3 regions of the Streptomyces sp. NPDC043908 genome follow, and region 2 is predicted to be linked to each of the others. Evidence: riboswitches for the same ligand, from Rfam matches in the RefSeq annotation. Region 2 holds a riboswitch; each other region holds the start of a gene.

Region 1 (4,295 bases), on a different contig from region 2:
CCGATCCTGGCCGCCGGGGTGGAGCCGTGGAACCATCTGCCGGTGTGGATTCCGCCGGGTGAGCTGCACGACACGATGCACGGCTCGAACGTGTGGAAGGCCGTGCTGGCGGGGCTCGACTGCCGGCCCGTCGAGGAGACGGTCGCCGACACCTGGGCGTGGCTCGGGTCGCTCGGCGGCGAGGCGCCGCAGCGGCCGGACCGCCCCCGGGTCGGACTGGACCCGGAGACGGAGCGGAAGCTGCTGCACGGCTGAGCCGTGCGGGCGCCGCCCTCGGGGCGGTCCGTCGGTGACGCCGTCGGCCACGGAGGGCCGACTGGGCTGATGACCCGTCAGAGAGGCAGCAGGTCGGGGCGCTTGGGCTCCACGTGGTCGCCCGAGCTCTCGCCCCGCAGGCGTCGTCCGATCCACGGCGCCAGGTGCTCGCGCGCCCACTGGATGTCGTCGCGCCGCACCTCCAGGGTGCCGCGCGGCGGCTGCGGCGGCCACGGCTGGTCCGGGTCGGCCGGCACCGCGAGCCCGAGCACCTGGGCGGCGCGCAGCGCGACCCGGGTGTGCCCCTCGGGCGACAGGTGGAGCCGGTCGCCGTCCCACGCCCGCCTGTCCTGCACGGACTTCAGCGACCACAGGTCGAGCACCGGGCACCCGTAGCGGTCCGCGATGGAGCGCACGTGCGCGGTGTACGTCGCCACCTTGCCGCGCAGATGCTTGAAGACCGGAATCCCGCGCGTGTCGAACCCGGTGGTCACCATCACCGTCGGGATCGTGCTCTTCAGGTCCGCGACCGCGCGCTCGAAGCGCTCGGCCACGTCGTCCGGGTCGCTGCCCGGCCGGATGATGTCGTTGCCCCCCGCGCAGAAGGTCACCAGGTCGGGCGCGAGTTCCTTGGCCCGCGGCACCTGCTCCTCGACGATCTGGTCGAGGAGCCTGCCGCGGACCGCGAGATTGGCGTAGCGAAAGGCCCCCTCCGGTCGCTGATCTGCCAGTAGCACGGCGAACCTGTCCGCCCAGCCGACGAACGCCCCGTCCGGGCCGGGGTCGCCGACGCCTTCCGTGAAGCTGTCGCCGATCGCCGTGTACGACCCGAACGTACCGCTGTTGAATGATCTCGAATCGTCTGCCACGGGACCATATCTTTCCCCTACCGGTGTGACCTACGCGACCGTAAGGAGGGGTTGACGGTGGGTGATATAGACCACCCGGTCAGTTTCGCCCAGCGGGAATACGCCGAATACCTCCGGCGCACCGGACAAATCCGGGGCCGACCGGCTTCGTCAGAGGGCCGCGCCCTGCTGCCTGAGATAGGCGATCGGGTCGACGTCCGAGCCGTAGTCGGGCGTGGTGCGGATCTCGAAGTGCAGGTGCGGGCCGGTGACGTTGCCGGTGGCGCCGGAGAGTCCGATCTGCTGGCCCGCGGTCACGGTCTGCCCGGCCGAGACGGAGAGCTGGGAGAAGTGGGCGTACTGGGAGTACATGCCGTCGGCGTGCCGGATGACGACCTGGTTGCCGTAGGCCCCGCCCCAGCCGGCCGAGACGACCGTGCCCGGGCCGACGGCCCTGACCGTGGTGCCGGTCTCCGCCGCGAAGTCGACGCCGGTGTGGTAGCCGCTGGACCACATGGACCCGGCCATGCGGTACGGGGTGCCGATGCTCACGCTGTCGAGCGGCGCGCGGAAGCCGGTGGAGGAGCCCTGGTCCGCGGTGGTGGAGGTGTTCGTGGCCGGGGCGGGCGAGGACGGCGCCGGGGTGCGGGGCGCGGGGGACGCCGCCTTCGTGCCGGACTCGTGCGTGGTCGTCCTGGCGGAGCCGTGCGGCGCGCCGGTCCTGGCCTTGGCGCCGAGCACGAGCTTCATGCCCGGGCGGATCAGCGCCGGGTCGGCGCCGACGACCTCGCGGTTGTCCCGGTAGAGCCGCTGCCAGCTGCCGAGCCGGTGGTCCTCGGCGATCCGCGAGAGGCAGTCGCCGCTCTTGACCTTGTACGTGGTCGGGGCGGCCTGGGGCGCGGCGGCGGCGAGGGTCCCGGTGGTGCGGGCGGCCTGCTGGGGCGCGGTGGCGGGGGCGGCGGTCTGCACGGCGGCGTGTGCGCCGGTGGCGCCGAGCAGCGGGATGGCGAGCGCGGCGCCACCCGTTCCGGCGGCGGCGATGCCCCGGGATATCGGGCTGGACTTGGGACGGCGGTGCTTACCCTTCGCGGGCATGGCGGATTCCTCTCCGGCGCCTGCGAGGTGAGCTGTCGGGTTCGGGCTGGAGATGCCCGGCCGGGCACCGGTCACGGTGCTTCGGCTTCACCCCGAGCCGTGCCGGAATTCCGGACGGCGCTTACCTGGGTCCCCCGCTCCTGCCACGCGTGGATGGGTGCGGATTCCGAGCGGTGGCAGGATTCGGCGGTCCACTCGGATTGCGGTGACCGTAAGCGAGCCCGGTGGGCCACGACAAGTGCCGATTTCCCTTCGGCATTCCCGGCCGGGAATTCCTACGGGAATCGCGGTCACCCTGCGTCGACCGTCATTCCCAACGGGCCCGGCCGGACGGGGGAATTCATCCGGGACCGCCACCACGGAACGTCACGGATATGACGCTGCTCACGGGTAATCCCCCTTTCCCGAGCGGGAGATGGACAGGGGTCACCAAATCGCCCCATAAGGGCGAAAGTTCTGCCCCTCTTCACCCCTCTCCCCCACCACCGCCCCACTCTGCCCGTTTTGCTCACATGCGACCGGAAAGCAACCGGACCCGTCCGCCATCCCCGGTCTGGATCATCCCGAGCCCCAGGACCGCACAGGTACACACAGGCGCCAACGGCGGCGCCGGCATCGGGACAGGACTTCGCGCGGGGCAATGGGCGCGAAGGGGTCGCATTCCGGCCAGACGATCGAGATGATTGCCCCGGGAACCCATGTCGTATCGTCGGGACCGAGGCGGCGTGATCTTCTTTCGACCCCCATCAGGAGCCAACGTGACCCAGCAGACTCCGCAGATCCCTTCGACCGAACCCGAGCTCTCCGGCGTCCGCAACTTCCGTGACGTGGGCGGACTGCCGACCGTGGACGGCCGGCGGCTGCGGTACGGACGGCTCTTCCGCAGCGGCCACCTCGCCCACGCGACCGCGCAGGACGCGGCCTTCCTCGCCTCGCTCGGCCTCCACACCGTCTTCGACTTCCGCAACGCGGCGGACCAGAAGCTGGAGGGCCCGGACGTGGAGCTGCCGGGGGTGCGCAACGTGAACATACCGCTGACGGACCCGGCGGACGGGGCGGAGTTCTGGAAGATGGTCCGCGACGGCGACATCGACCAGCTGCGGTCGGTGCTCTCCGAAGGCCGGGGCGCCGAGCGGATGGCGCGCTCGTACCGCACGATCATCCGCCAGCGCACGGCCGAGCACAGCAGGGTGCTGCACGCGCTCGCCGAGGACAGCGTCCCGGCCCTGATGCACTGCGCGGCGGGCAAGGACCGCGCGGGGCTGTCCATCGCGGTGGCGCTGCTCGCGGTGGGCGTCGAGCGCGACGCCATCGAGGCCGACTACCTCAAGTCCAACGACCCGCACCGCCGTTACAAGATGCACCGCAGCGACAGCTCCCCCGCCGGCCTGAGCACCGAGGTCGTGGAGCTGCTCAACCCCCTCTTCGACGCCCGCGCCGGCTATCTCGACGCGGCCTTCGAGACCATCGAGGAGACCTGGGGCAGCACCGAGCGCTACCTCTCCGAAGGCCTCGGGCTCTCCCCCGAGACCCGTGAGCGGCTGCGCGAGCGGCTGGTCGAGGACGCCGTCTAGGGGGCGCGCCCGGTCACTTGCCGACCGTGAACAGCAGGTAGAGGAAGGCCGCGAAGATGTGGCCCGCGATCAGATAGGCGAACAGCCGGACCACGAGACCCCGGGGGAACTTCGTCTCCCGGGTGTCGACGCCGGACCGTCCCTGGTTCTGCGACATGTCGTACCTCTCAGCCGTGCGGATGGTGCGGATGCGGATCGGGGCTCTGGAGCAGGGTGTGGACGAACAGGAACGCGGCCCCGCCGTGCGAGACGGCGGAGATCCGGTGCGGGGTGAGCGAGTCGAAGTGCGCGCTGTCGCCGGGGTCGAGCTCGTGCGTGGCGTCGCCCAGGGTGAGCCGCAGCCGCCCGGACAGGACGTGCAGCCACTCCTCGCCCGGGTGGACGCGGACGAGCTCGCGCTGGGTGCCGTACGGGACCTCGACGCGCAGGGCCTGCATGGCGCGGCCGGGGTGCCCGGCCCGGTGGTAGGTCCAGCCGTCGGCCTCGGCGGGCTCGGCCCGGCCGCCCCGGATGACGGGCTCGC
Region 2 (4,295 bases):
TGTGGAACGGCTCGTCGTCGTTCGGGACGTACGGCTTCTACCTGGTCTACGCCGCGTTCATGGTGCCGGTCTTCGGACTGCTCACCTGGCTCGCGGTGTGGAGCCGCCAGCGGGAGCTGCGCACCGTCGCGGCGGAGCTGCCCGCGTACGCGGCGGCGGGCTGGCTCGGCCCGGCCGAACCGCTGGCGCTCTCCTCGATGCGGGCCCGCTCGATGGCCCGCGACTTCGCCCACCGCACCTTCGGGGGCAAGCGGGCGGCGCGGACGGTCGCGGAGTACGAGGCGTTCGCGACGGCCCTGGCGTTCCTGCGCCGACGGGCCCGCCACTCCCAGGCCGGGCCGGACTTCACCGCCCGCGAGCAGGAGCTGCTGCACCACCTGTGGGCGCGCCGGGAGGTGGCAGGCCCCGCCCTTCTGTACGGGGCGGGCGCGGCGGGCCGCATCTGGATTCCGTCCCAGCCCTACCCCTACGGCCACCAGGCCCCGTACGGAACCCAGACCCCGTACGGCCACCAGCCCCCGTACGGCTACGGCCAGGGCACGTACGGGAACCACGCCCCGTACGGCTACGGCCCGGCCGCCTCCCCGTACGACCCCTACCGGCGCTGAGAGCCTGCCCCCGGTCTACGCCGAGGCGGCCTTCAGCTCGCTCAGCTCCGCGTCCGTGAGCTCCAGGTCCGCGACCGCGAGGAGCGCGGGCAACTGCTCGACGGTCCGGGCCGAGGCGATCGGGGCGACCACGGTCGGCTGCGCGGCGAGCCAGGCGAGGGCCACGCTCGCGGGCTCGACGCCGTGCGCCAGCGCGACGCGGTCGAGCGCGGCGAGCACCTTCACGCCCCGCTCGGTGCCCAGGTACCGGCCGGCGCTCCCGGCCCGCGCGCTGTCGACGTCCTGGCCGGGGCGGTACTTGCCGCTGAGGAAGCCGGAGGCGAGCGCCGAGTAGGGCACGGCGGCCAGACCCGAGCGGCCGGCGGTGTCCTGGAGGGTGCCCTCGTAGGTGTCGCGCGAGACCAGGTTGTAGTGCGGCTGGAGCGCGACGTACTTGGCCAGGCCCTCGCGGTCGGAGAAGTCCAGGGAGTCCTGGAGCCGCTCCGGGGAGATGTTGGAGGCGGCCACCGCACGCACCGTGCCGTCCTTGACCAGCTGGTCGAGCGCGGTGACGATCTCCTCGACGGGGACCGACTCGTCGTCGAAGTGCGTGTAGTACAGGTCGATGTAGTCGGTGCCGAGCCGGCGCAGCGACTCCTCGGCGGCGGCCTTGATGGTGGGGGCCGCGAGCCCCTTGAACGAGGCGTGCGCGCCGCCCTTGGTGGCGATCACGACGTCCTCGCGGTTGCCGCGCGCCGCCAGCCACCTGCCGATGATCCGCTCGGACTCGCCGCCCTCGTTGCCCGGGGCCCACGCCGAGTAGACGTCGGCGGTGTCCACGAAGTTGCCGCCCGCCTGCGTGTACGCGTCGAGCACCCCGAAGGAGGCGGCCTCGTCGGCGGTCCAGCCGAAGACGTTGCCGCCCAGGGCGAGCGGGAAGACGGACAGGTCGGAGGAGCCCAGGGGGCGCAGCGTGGTCATGGGGGGTGAACGGGCCGACGGGGCACGCCTATTCCGCGCCCCCGCCCGCCGGGCAGGCCCCCTACGGGTTGAGGCCCTTCGACTCGAGCCACGCCATCGGGTCGACTCCCGTGCCGCCCGGGGTGTGCACCTCCAGGTGCAGATGCGGGCCCGTCACGTTGCCGGTGGCGCCGACGCGGCCGATCGTCTCGCCGGTCGTCACCTTCTGCCCGGCGCTGACCGCGATGGAGGACTGGTGGCAGTACCAGAGCTCCGAGCCGTCCTCCAGCTCGATCACCGTGCGGTATCCGTACGAGCCGGACCAGCCCGCCGACTTGACCGTCCCGCCGTGGACCGCCTTGAGCGGGGTGCCGGTGGGCGCGGCGAAGTCGAGGCCGGTGTGGTGGCCGGAGGACCACATCGAGCCGGCCTGGCCGAAGGTGGAGGTGATCGTGTACGAGGCGACCGGGAGCGAGTAGCTCTTGGCCAGCTCGGCCAGCCGCTCCTCCTCGGCCTTCTTCGCGGCGGCCTCCTCGGCGGCCTTCTTCTCGGCGGCCGCCTTCTGCTGGGCGGCGCTCTGCGCGGCCTTCGCCTCGGCCGCCGCCTGCTGGGCCGCGGCCTTCTCGGCGGCCGCCTTCGCCTCGGCTTCGGCGCTGCTGCGCTGCTGATCGGCCTGCTGGAGGATGCGGGCGCGCAGGGCCTCGCCCGCCCCTGTGGCGCCCTGCTCGGCCGCGGCCCGGGAGACGCCCGCCATGGTGAGGGGGGCGCTCGCGACGGCTCTGTCGGCCTCGGCCAGGGGGGACGCGTCGGGCTTGTCGTCGCCCGCGATGCCGGTGATGAGCGCGCCCACGCCCGGCAGGGACTTCACATCGGGGAGATTGTCCGCGACGGAGTCGGGCAGGGATATGGAGACCGGCGGCTTGGTCTGCGCACTGGCCATGCCACCCGCGCCGACGGCCGCGATGACGCCGACGCCGAGGACGGTGGAGCTGCGGGCGAGCCCGCCGCGCTGCTTGATCACGCGGTGCCGGCCGCGTACCGGGGAGACGGACTCCTCCGTGGGGTTCCACTCCTCCCACACCTCGGTGCCGCTGGGCGCGGGCCCGTACGGGGCGACGGGGGGAAGCGGCGGGGTGCCGAGGGCAGGCTCGTTGGACGCCACGGGGGCGCGCTCCTTTCCTTCCTTCTCGCCTACCGGGTTGGCGGTGGGGGTCCCCCCTGCTCCTTGAGAGCTCGGGGGAGGGTTCGGAGCAGGAAGGTCTCCTACGGGCACGTTTCGACGGTGCGAAGGTGCTCGATTCACCCCAAGGTGGTGGTTCCCCGGTTCCCTTGCGGAATTCGGCGCGTGCGCACGGTGCCGCCTCTACGACGGCTGGGACGACCGCGCTGCGTTATCGAACGTTAATAGACAGGCGGACCGGATTCCAAGCCGTTCCCCGTAATCCCCGGCCCCAGCGCCTGATGCCCCGTCAAACAACGTGCGCTCGGGCGTCGTTCGGGCACGGTCCGTCACGGAACCACCGGCGTCGTCCGCCGCCGCTCCGGCCGCCGCGCCCGGGGCCGCCGCACCGCCAGCAGCGCCATGTCGTCGTTCGCACCGCCGCCCGTATGCCTGCGCACATCGTCGACGAGCGCGTCCAGGAGCTGGTCCGGCCCCGGGAAGATCCGGCCGCGCAGCCGTTCGTGCGGGTCGTAGAAGACCCCGGGCGGCCGGGCCGAACGCGCCTCGGAGAGGCCGTCGGTGTACAGGAGCAGCGTCGCCCCGAGCGGGAAGGGGTACGTGTCCGCCCGGTCCGGCCAGACCCCGAGTTCCGCCATCCCCAGCGGCAGCGCGGGGTCGGAGGGGGTGAGCGCGTCCAGCGCCCCGTCGGCGTGGAGCAGCAGCGGTTCGGGGTGGCCCCGGTTGACCAGGCGTACGGCCGTGGCGTCGCGCGGGATCTCGGCGAGCACGGCCGTGGTGAACCCCTCGAACGCGTCCAGGCCGTCGCGCCGGGTGCCCTCCCGGGTCAGCGCGCGCTCAAGGCGTCCGGCCACCGCCTCCAGCGTCTGCTCCTGCTCGGCGGCCTCCCGGAACGCCCCGATCACCACGGCCACCGCCTCGACCGCCTCAAGGCCCTTGCCCCGGACGTCCCCGACGACCAGGCGCACCCCGTACGGCGTGTCCTGGACGGCGAAGAGGTCCCCGCCGATGAACGCGCCGGCCTGCGCCGCCTCGTACCGCGCGGCCACCTGGAGGCCGCCGATCCGCTCGGCGGGCGTGGGCAGGACGGCGCGCTGGGCGGTCTCCGCGATGACCCGCGCCGACGCCAGGCGTTCGCCGCTGCGGCGCAGCATGCGGTTGGTGAGCAGGGCCAGCGCGCCGACGGTGGTGACGGTGAACAGCTCGCTGACCGCCTCCCCGGTGCTGGGGACGTCGTGGAGGTACTCGGTGAGCAGGACCGCCCCGACCGCCGAGGCGCCCGCGACAGCGGTGCCCGCGGGGCCGAAGAAGGGGGCCGCGGTCAGCGGGGCGGCGGCGAACAGGGCCGCCGCGGTGAGATCGGGCGGTGTCGCCACGTCGAGGACGACCCCGGCGACCAGCAGCAGCGCGGGCAGGGCGCGCACCAGGGCCGGACGCCGGGAGCCCTCCCGGCCGCCGCCGTCCGTTCGCTGCCGCACCTGTGGTCTCCCGCCCGTCCGCGGGGCCGCCGCCGTTCCCGGCGCCCCACTCAGGGTGCCGGGCCGGGCCGCCCGCCGCGAACGCTCCTC
Region 3 (4,295 bases), on a different contig from region 2:
TCGCGGTGAGCCCTTCGGATCTCGTGGTGATGGAGGTGAGCGCCAGGCCGTCCGGAATCCCGTCGAGCTCGATCTCGCGCTCCAGCATGCCGGTGACGATCCCGCGCACCGCCTTGGGCAGGTCGTCGCCCGCCTTCACGGACCGCAGCTTCAGGGTGCGGCCGCCCGCCGTCTCCACGCGCGCGCTGGCTCCGACCTTCCCGAAGAGCGGCAGCGAGGCGGTGGCCGCGACGCGCGGCTCGGACCTGGTGCTGTCCCGGCTGTAGCCGATGTCGATGCCGAGTGCGCGGGACAGGTCCCGGTAGGACACGAAGGCGGTGGCCCTGGCGGAGGCGGCGTGTGCCTCGGAGGCGTGGGAGGAGCGCCGGAGGTGGTCGAGTTCGACGTTCAGGGTGGTGATGGGGAGCCTGCCGCCGTCGCGGCCCGCGGGGATGTCCGAGGCCTCGATGTCGACGCGGTCGAGGGTGCCCCCGGCCAACTGGGTCAGTACGGGGAAGCCGTGCACCTCCACATGGGGTGCGGACGGGAGCCCCCGCGCCTTCTGGAACGCGTCGGCCGTACGGTGTTCCGTCCAGGAGGCCGCGGCCCGGTCCCCCGCCACGGCCAGTCCCGCCAGCACCACGACGGCGACGGCGTACTTGCACCATCCCCGCAGTGCCCGGCCCGCCGCGGCACGCGCCTTCAGCACGGGGCCCCCTCCTCGGGGACGGGGTGCGCGCAGATGCCGCACGCGGCGCGGAAGGCGCTCAGGAGCGGGGCGCGCAGCAGCTCGTCGGGCAGGTCCTGGCGCGCGGCGACGGTGCTGACCAGGCCGGTCACGGCCAGCTGCGCCCGGACCGTGCCCGCCAGGTCGTCCGCGTCCGCGAAGGCGGCCAGGGTCTCCGTGCGGTGGTCACCGAGATCCCCCAGGCCCTCCACTCCGGCGAGGGCGCCGGGCAGCACCGGCAGCCCGGAGTTGAAGAGCAGGGCGAGCCGGGAGCGGTGGCGCAGCGCCAGATCGACGAGATCGGCCGAGGCCCGCAGCTGCCGCTCGGGTCCCTGCGGCAGGGCGCCCCAGGTGGCCCGGAGCGCGGCGAACTCGGTGAGGGGGCCGATGAGCGTCGCGGCGAGCAGTCGTTCCTTGGAGGGGAAGCGGTGCAGCAGCCCGGTCTTCGAGTAGCCGACCCGGTCCGCGATCTCCTGGACGGAGGTGCCGAGGTACCCCTGGGCGGTGAAGAGCTCGGCGGCGGCCTCGACGATCTCCGCGTCGAGTTCCGCGCGCGTCGGGCGTGGCATGCGGTCCTCCCCTGAGCCTGGTCACGCCACCGTAACAGACCATCTGGTCCTGGATGGACCAGATGGTCCGGCGGCTGCCGGCGGCTGCCAGCGGCTTGCGGCGGGGAGGTTTTGTCGGTCGGCGGGCTTCCGTCAGTACGGACCGTTGACGTTGTCGATCGAGCCGTACGTCTTCGCCGCGTAGTTGCACGCGGCGACGATGTTGGCGACGGGGTCGTAGCTGTCCGTCGACGTACCGGGCACGTGGAAGGCCTGGAAGGTGGGGTCGATGACCTGCAGGAGGCCCTTGGAGGGGGTGCCCGCGACGGCGTTGGAGTCCCAGTTGTTGATGGCGAAGGGGTTGCCCGACGACTCGCGCATGACGTTGCGGTAGATGCCGTCGTAGGAGCCGGGGATGCCGTGCTGGGCCATGATGTCCAGCGACTGGCGTATCCAGCCGTCCAGATCGTTGCCGTACGTCTTCGCCACGGCGGCGGTCGCCTGCTGGGGCGGCGTGCCCGTCCGCGCCGAACGGTCGGCCCGGGCCGGGGTGGCGGGGCGGTCGGCGGACGGGGCCTTCGCCTTCTTGCCCACCGCCAGCTGGAGGCCGGGGTGGATCAGCGCCGGGTTGCCGCCGATCGCCTGGCGGTTGTCCTTGTAGAGCCTCTTCCAGCCGCCGCTCACGTCGAGGTCCTGGGCGATCTTGGAGAGCGTGTCCCCGGCGACGACGGAGTAGGTCGTCGGGGCCGCCTTCGCCGCGCCTGCCTTCTGCGCCACGATCGGCTTGGCGGACACGGCACCCTTGGCGGCGACGGCGGGAGCGGCCTTCGGGGCGGCGGCGTGGGGGGCGGCCGAGGGTGCGGCACCGGCGCTCGTCGCGCCGATCACCGGAATGATGAGCGCGGCGCCGCCCGTGCCCGCGGCGGCGATGCCCCGGGTCAGGCTGCTGGACTTGGGGCGGCGGTGCTTACCCTTTGCAGGCATGGCGAATTCCTCTCCTTCGCCTGCGAGGTGAGCTGTCGGGTTCGGGCGAGGGCTGCCCGGCCGCGCTGCACGCGGCTTCACCCCGAGCCGTTCCGTCCTCCGGATCCGGCGACTACCTGGGTCCCCCGCTCCTGCCTTTTCGTGTGTGGGAGGTTTCCGGACAGCGGCAGGATTCGGCGGTCCATCCGGATTTGAGCGAGACCGTAATCGAATGGGCCCGGCGGAAACAAGAGCGTGAATTCATTCCGGCATCGGAGAGAAAGATCCATCGGTGCCGGGGATACGAGCGCCCTTCTCCCCGTATCCCCAACTCGCCTTCCACGCAACGGAATGAGCGCATCACCCTCGCGCGCGCACCGGGGCCCGAAGTGACCCACTTCACTTCTTCCGCGGCCTTGGAGAGGGATTCCTGCGCGTTCCCCAGAAGAATGAACGGGCGTTGGCGGCGCGCAAAAGAAAAGCTAAGCCCCTTTATCATTCCCAATGAATAGATTGACGACATAGGAGCGAAACCGGGCGCCCGCCGTCCATTTCGGACATCTAGGCGGACGGCTCCGACGGCGTCTCCAGCAGGGCCGCCTCCTCGTCGGTGAGCCGGAGCCCGCCGGCGGCCACGTTCTCCACCAGGTGGTCCGGGTTGCCCGTGCCGGGGATGGCCAGCACGTGCTCGCCCTGCCGGAGCGTCCAGGCGAGACGGACCTGCGCGGATGTCGCGCCGTGCGCGCGGGCGACCGCGAGGACCGCCTCGCTCTCCGCGCCGGCCGCCTGCCCGGCGCCGCTCTCGCGGCCTTCGCCCGCGATGGCGAAGAACGGGACGAACGCGATGCCCTGCTCGCCGCAGAGCCGCAGCACCTCGCCGGAGCCCGTCCGCCTGCTGTCCAGGCCGTACCGGTTCTGCACACAGACCACGGGCGCGATCGCCTGGGCCTCCGCCAGGTGCTCGGGGCCGATGTTGGAGATGCCCAGGTGGCGGATGAGGCCGGCCTCGCGCAGCTCGGCCAGGGCGCCGAAGTGCTCGGCGAGCGAACCGGGCCCGTTCAGGCGCAGGTTGACCACGTCGAGGTGGTCGCGGCCGAGCTGGCGCAGGTTCTCCTCGACCTGGCCGCGCAGGTGTTCCGGGGTGGCCCAGGGCAGCCAGGCGCCGGACGCGTCGCGCCCCGGGCCGACCTTGGTGGCGATGACCAGATCGTCCCGATAGGGCGCGAGCGCCCGGTTGATGAGTTCGTTGGCGGAACGGAGCCGGGAGAAGTAGAAAGCCGCGGTGTCGATGTGGTTGACACCGAGTTCGACCGCGCGCCGCAGCACGGCGAGGGAGCGCTCGCGGTCGCTCGGCGTACCGAGGTCGAACGCGGCGCTCCCGGTGAGGCGCATCGCGCCGAATCCCAGGCGGTTGACCGACAGGTCACCGAGTTTCCAGGTGCCCGCGGCCGCCGCGTGGATCGTCTCCGTAGTCATGATCGCAGTCTGTCATCAGGACCGGCGCGAACGGAACGCTCCGACTCGGAGCACGGCGAGGCCTACGCGGACTGTGAACAGTCCACGACCTCAACGCACTCAATGCGCCGAACGGACTCGCGCCCTGCGCGGAAAAGCGCGCCGGGGGAGAATTCTTCGCGATATCGCCTTCACCGGCACCCCTTTCGGTTTCAGCCCGCCGCGCTTTCTCCCTTCGACATTCCACATAAGTGCTCCTGCCCGTTCGCCTTGTCCCGTGGATTCACGCCAACACGGTGGGTCGGTAAGGGAAGTGTCTACTCCGCCCGCCACAGCGCGGGCACGTTCGGCGGCTCCCAGCCCGGCTGGGCGGTGTGTGCCTGGAGACAGACGTAGCCGCGTCCGCCGTAGGCGGCGCGATCGCCCGAGCGGTAGGCAGTGCCGACGGACCAGGTGGTTCCGGGGGGTGGGCCGGTGGGCGTGGGGGTCGGTGACGGCGACGGCGACGGCGACTGGGCCACGTCCAGGACGAAGTCGAACGCCGCCTCCTTCGCGCCGCCCGCGTCCCGAACGGTCATCAGCAGCCGTGCGTCGAAGAGCGAGTCGGTGTTGTTGCGCGGCTC

Evidence for each region. A riboswitch is a leader RNA that binds a small molecule or an ion and turns the genes downstream of it on or off. The one in region 2 is predicted to bind cyclic di-AMP.
Region 1: another riboswitch for cyclic di-AMP. It lies ahead of AC069K_RS23710 (LysM peptidoglycan-binding domain-containing M23 family metallopeptidase); the one in region 2 lies ahead of AC069K_RS33345 (M23 family metallopeptidase).
Region 3: another riboswitch for cyclic di-AMP. It lies ahead of AC069K_RS08175 (transglycosylase SLT domain-containing protein); the one in region 2 lies ahead of AC069K_RS33345 (M23 family metallopeptidase).

What each region holds. Positions count from the first base shown of each region.
Region 1 is NZ_JBWKEI010000011.1:15,651-19,945, reverse strand. Features, by position in the region: gene AC069K_RS23720 (NAD-dependent epimerase/dehydratase family protein) at 1-255, shown strand, start outside; gene AC069K_RS23715 (SGNH/GDSL hydrolase family protein) at 333-1,124, opposite strand; gene AC069K_RS23710 (LysM peptidoglycan-binding domain-containing M23 family metallopeptidase) at 1,275-2,198, opposite strand; cyclic di-AMP (ydaO/yuaA leader) riboswitch at 2,203-2,368, opposite strand; gene AC069K_RS23705 (tyrosine-protein phosphatase) at 2,957-3,772, shown strand; gene AC069K_RS23700 (DUF6126 family protein) at 3,786-3,929, opposite strand; gene AC069K_RS23695 (helix-turn-helix domain-containing protein) at 3,940-4,295, opposite strand, start outside.
Region 2 is NZ_JBWKEI010000022.1:67,976-72,270, reverse strand. Features, by position in the region: gene AC069K_RS33355 (PrsW family intramembrane metalloprotease) at 1-608, shown strand, start outside; gene AC069K_RS33350 (aldo/keto reductase) at 624-1,568, opposite strand; gene AC069K_RS33345 (M23 family metallopeptidase) at 1,630-2,709, opposite strand; cyclic di-AMP (ydaO/yuaA leader) riboswitch at 2,722-2,901, opposite strand; gene AC069K_RS33340 (PP2C family protein-serine/threonine phosphatase) at 3,057-4,295, opposite strand, start outside.
Region 3 is NZ_JBWKEI010000003.1:31,118-35,412, reverse strand. Features, by position in the region: gene AC069K_RS08185 (LmeA family phospholipid-binding protein) at 1-688, opposite strand, end outside; gene AC069K_RS08180 (TetR/AcrR family transcriptional regulator) at 682-1,275, opposite strand; gene AC069K_RS08175 (transglycosylase SLT domain-containing protein) at 1,408-2,238, opposite strand; cyclic di-AMP (ydaO/yuaA leader) riboswitch at 2,243-2,427, opposite strand; gene AC069K_RS08170 (aldo/keto reductase) at 2,779-3,693, opposite strand; gene AC069K_RS08165 (dioxygenase family protein) at 3,990-4,295, opposite strand, start outside.